One region of the Streptomyces sp. NBC_00683 genome, then DNA from elsewhere that is predicted to be linked to it. Evidence: riboswitches for the same ligand, from Rfam matches in the RefSeq annotation. Region 1 holds a riboswitch; the other holds the start of a gene.
What was found. Region 1 has a riboswitch for cobalamin ahead of OG257_RS29435 (cobalamin biosynthesis protein). Riboswitches for the same ligand answer to the same signal wherever they lie in the genome.
Positions count from the first base shown of each region.

Region 2: linked by a shared signal. The riboswitch ahead of OG257_RS35260 (ABC transporter substrate-binding protein) and the one ahead of OG257_RS29435 (cobalamin biosynthesis protein) in region 1 are both predicted to bind cobalamin.

Region 1 covers NZ_CP109013.1:6,599,148-6,601,339, reverse strand. The annotation lists gene OG257_RS29445 (inorganic phosphate transporter) at 1-578, shown strand, start outside; gene OG257_RS29440 (hypothetical protein) at 591-812, shown strand; cobalamin riboswitch at 977-1,103, shown strand; gene OG257_RS29435 (cobalamin biosynthesis protein) at 1,233-2,180, shown strand; gene OG257_RS29430 (cobyric acid synthase) at 2,177-2,192, shown strand, end outside.
Region 2 covers NZ_CP109013.1:8,123,662-8,125,853, reverse strand. The annotation lists gene OG257_RS35260 (ABC transporter substrate-binding protein) at 1-731, opposite strand, end outside; cobalamin riboswitch at 764-947, opposite strand; gene OG257_RS35255 (acyl-CoA dehydrogenase family protein) at 1,228-2,192, opposite strand, start outside.

The DNA.
Region 1 (2,192 bases):
GTATCGCCATCGCGATGGGCACCTACCTCGGCGGCTGGCGCATCATCCGCACCATGGGCAGCGGCCTCACCGAGCTCAAGCCGCCGCAGGGCTTCGCCGCCCAGACCAGTGCGGCCACGGTCATCCTGGCCTCCTCGCACCTCGGCTTCTCCCTCTCCACCACCCAGTCCTGCTCCGGTGCCGTGATGGGCGCCGGTCTGGGACGCAAGGGGGGCGTGGTCCGCTGGTCCACCGCCACCCGCATGTTCATCGCCTGGGGCCTGACCCTGCCGGCCGCCGGTCTGGTCGGTGCGGGCGCGGAGTTCCTCACCAAACAGGGCCCCTGGGGTGTCGGCGTGGTCGCCGTGCTCCTCGTCGCGGGCTCCGGTGCCATCTGGCTGCTGTCGCGCCGCAAGCCGGTCGACCACACCAACGTCAACGCGACGGACGCCGAGCCCGCGGGCGTCGTCACCACCGCCATCGCGGCCGTCAGCCCGCCGCCCGTCGGCTCCGGCGTCCCGGACCTCAAGACCACCATCCCGGCCCCGGCCCCGACGGCCGGATCCCCGGCCGACCCGGCCCGACCGGCCACGGTGTAAGGACAGATCCGTATGAACATCGACTGGGCAGCTCTCGCCTCCGTCTTCGGTGTCAGCCTCGTGGTCACCGTCGCACTGGTCGGCCTCTTCACTCTCGGCATCATCGGCCTCTCCAAGCAGGCCTCGGCGGTGCAGTCCGGCGGATCTCTCACGCTGGCACGCACCGGCGCGTACGCCTGCTTCGGGCTGTGCGCGGCGGCGGTCGCCTACGGGATCTATCTGATCGTCGTCTGACCACCCCGGCGCTGCGCCGCCGTCTCCTCGCATCGGGCCGGACACACCACGTGTGTGTCCGGCCCGATGTGCGTCTGCGCACACTGCACTCCCGCAGGTCAACGGCAGGTTGACGGGCCTTCACGGGGCGTGGTGGACTGCCGGTGCCATTTACGGCGACAGGAGAGGAAGCCGGTGCGAATCCGGCGCGGTCCCGCCACTGTCACCGGGGAGCAGGCCCCCACACGGAAGTCACGGTCCGACACGGACTGGAAGGCCGGGGGAACTGCGGATCCGGAAGCCAGGAGACTCTCGTCGCCGGTCACGTCGAACCAGGGCGCGGACCCTGAGTTAAGGACATCTGCCATGCCTGGCTGCCGTGCGTCGGTCCCTGTGTCACCCGCTCCGAAGGTCCTTCGAGGCGCGACGGCCGGCTGAACCGTGCGAGCCGACCGCATCTTCGCGTACGGCGCCACCGCCGGCCTGATCGGCGACCTGCTGCTCGGTGACCCCCGGCGGGGCCACCCCGTGGCCGCCTTCGGGCAGGCCGCGGCAGGCGTCGAGAGCCGGCTGTGGCGCGATCACCGCGGCTGGGGCGCCCTGCACGCGCTGGTCTGCGCCGGGGGCGCCGCGGGCGCCGCCGCACTGGCCGCCCGTGCCGTACGGAACCGTCCCGCCGCGGCCGTGGCGCTGACCGCCGCCGCCACCTGGTCCGTCATCGGGGGTACGTCGCTGGGCCGCGAGGCCCGCGCCATCGGCGGTGCGCTCGCCGCCGGTGACATCGAGGTGGCCCGGGAGCGGCTGCCGCACCTCTGCGGCCGTGACCCCGAGTCCCTCGACGGACCGCAGATCGCCCGCGCGGTGGTGGAGTCGGTCGCCGAGAACACCTCCGACGCCGTCGTCGGCGCTCTGGTGTGGGGCGCCATCGGCGGTGTCCCCGGCCTGGTCGCGTTCCGGGCCGTCAACACCCTCGACGCCATGGTCGGCCACAGGTCGCCGCGCCACCGGCGCTACGGCTGGGCATCGGCCCGCCTCGACGACCTCGCCGGCTGGCCCGGTGCCCGCCTCACCGCCGTGCTCGCCGTGGCCGCCGGCGGCCGTCCGCGCGAGGCCGTACGGACCTGGCGGGCCGACGCGGGAAAGCACCCGAGCCCCAACGCGGGCCCGGTGGAGGCCTCGTTCGCGGGTGCGCTCGGCGTGCGCCTCGGCGGGACCCTCGCGTACGGCGGGCGGGTCGAGCACCGGCCCGTGCTCAACGGGGAGAGCGGCCGGGACGTGCGGGTGGCGGATATCGAACGCGCGGTGCGGCTGTCGCGCCGGGTGAGTGTGCTGGCCCTCGGCGTGTGTGCGGCCGCGCGGCTGGCCTCGGGAAGGAGGGGCCGGGCATGAGCGGCGGACAGG
Region 2 (2,192 bases), 1.5 Mb from region 1:
CCCGCGAGGTAGGGCGACTCGGCGTTGGCGAACCAGTAGAGCAGGGTGGCGTCCGACGCCTCGATGCCCGCGGTCGCCCTGCTGATGCGTGCCCGGAGTTGGGCGACGAGTTCGTCACCGCGTTCCTGGACGCCGAACACCTCGGCCAGATCGTGCACTTCGGTGTAGACGCTCTCCATGGTCAGCGGCTTCGTACGCGAACCGTCCCCGCCTGTGCTGTTGTCCTTGGCCGTGCAGTCGGCCGGCGAGACGTAGGTGGGGACGCCGAGGTCCTCGAACTGCTCGCGGGGCGCGACACCGCCCTTGCCGAGCGTCGATTCGAACGAGGCGCTGATGAAGTCGGGTTCCTTGTCGAGGACCTTCTCCGAGGAAGGCCGGTTCTCGGCGATGCGGGGGACGCTCGCACTGGCCTTCTCCAGGCCCTTCATCACCGGGTCGGTCCAGGTGGAGGTGCCCGCCAGCCGGTCGGCGAGGCCGAGCGAGAGCAGGATCTCCGTCGACCCCTGGTCCAGGGAGACCGCGTGGTGCGGGGCCGCTCCGACGGTGACGGTGCGTCCGCAGTTCTTCAGCGTCACGGGGTAGCCGGCGGCACTGCTGCCGTCCTGCGACGTCTTCTCGGACGAACCGCCACCGCAGGCGGTGAGCAAAACAAGTCCCGCCGTGAGCAGGGCGGTTCGGCGTACGGTACTGGCTATGGGCGGCACTGGGTCCCTCTGCGTCCTGGGGCTCATGCGCGGAGCCCGGTACGAAGCACCGCTCCCGGTACGGGAAACGGGTGCCAGCAGGTTTTCGGACTCGGGTTCATCCGGACGGGACGCCTTCCCGGACCCCGAGGGTGTCCAGTGGCCGTGGCCCCGCCCGTCCCCCTCACCGCTGCGCGTCAGCTCCGGTTTCGCACCGGATTCCCTGACTCCACGTGGAGTGTGACTGGCTTCTGCAAGCTATCACGCAGCTGGACGGAGGCCTCGGGGGCCGCGGCCGGCACGGTGGGTGGGGTGTCCCCCCGCACCGGCCCCTTCCTCGGCCAGGACCTGCGCTCGGGGTCAGGACCAGCGCCGAACCGATTCTCCGCCTCTCACCTGCGACGTCCGCGTCGCCGGGCGAGTACGGATGCCGTGCCCCAGTACGCGAGCAGTACGACCCGCAGGCCGAGGATCTCTGCGGCCTCGCGCACACGCCGCCGGGCCCCGGCCGCACCAAGTGGTGTCCGGACGGGCCGTCGGTCGCTCACCGTGCGGCCGGCGGCGAAGGCTCGGCCTGGCCCCGGCTCCAGGAGCCGTCCGGGTCGTCGTACGCGTCGGCGTAGTCCGGTCCTGCGATCGGCCAGTCGGCGAGCAGCTCTTCCGGCAGCGCGAAGGACTCGACCAGTTCGGGTGCGTGTGCGGCGACCGCCGCGATCAGTTCCTCGGTGGCCTCGGGCAGTTCTTCGACCTGCTGGGTGGTCAGGTGACCTGCCGCCAGCAGGTCCCCGCTGTTGCGTGCCACCCATTGGAGGGCGAACAGCCGCTGCAGCTCGGCCAGCCGCTCCCGGGCGTCCCCCTCGGGGAGCGTGGCCAGGGCCTCGGTGTACCCCTCGGCCGCGTGTCGGTACGCGTGGGCCTCGACCCCGCGCAGTGCGGCGCCGGAGGCCGCGTTCCACCGCGCGAGCGCGTCATCGTTCGGTGCCCCGAGCGCGCGTTTCCTGGCCCGGGTGAACCAGATCTCCTCCACCGCGTCGAGAAGCCTGCCGAGGAACCGGGGGTCGGCCAGCTCACCGGGGGTCCTGTCGGGCGGGGTGTTGCCGGTCCCGTCCGCCGGGTCCTGCGAGGGGTCACCGGGTGCCGGTCCGGCGGCGAAGAACATGTCCGCCGCCGCCTTCGCGTGGATGGCGAGGTTGTCGCCCTCCGCCGTGATGGCGCCTTCGACCCCGGTGACCAGCTCCGTCATGCCGTTGTTCTCCAACAACGCCTGCGCACCGCAGCGTTCGCGGCACTCGACGATGACCGCGCGGGCCTGCCAGGTGATCCACCCCTTGGCGACGGCCACCAGGCGTTCCGCCTCCGCCCCGTCCTCACCGGTGCGGCGCTCCCACCGGTCGAGGGCCCGGCGGTGCAGCAGACTCATGGCGAAGACCGTGGCCATGGCCGAGGCGAGCGGCCCGTGGTGGGTCCGGTGGGCGTTCACCGGAATCTGCCCGGCGCCCCGGCCGCCGG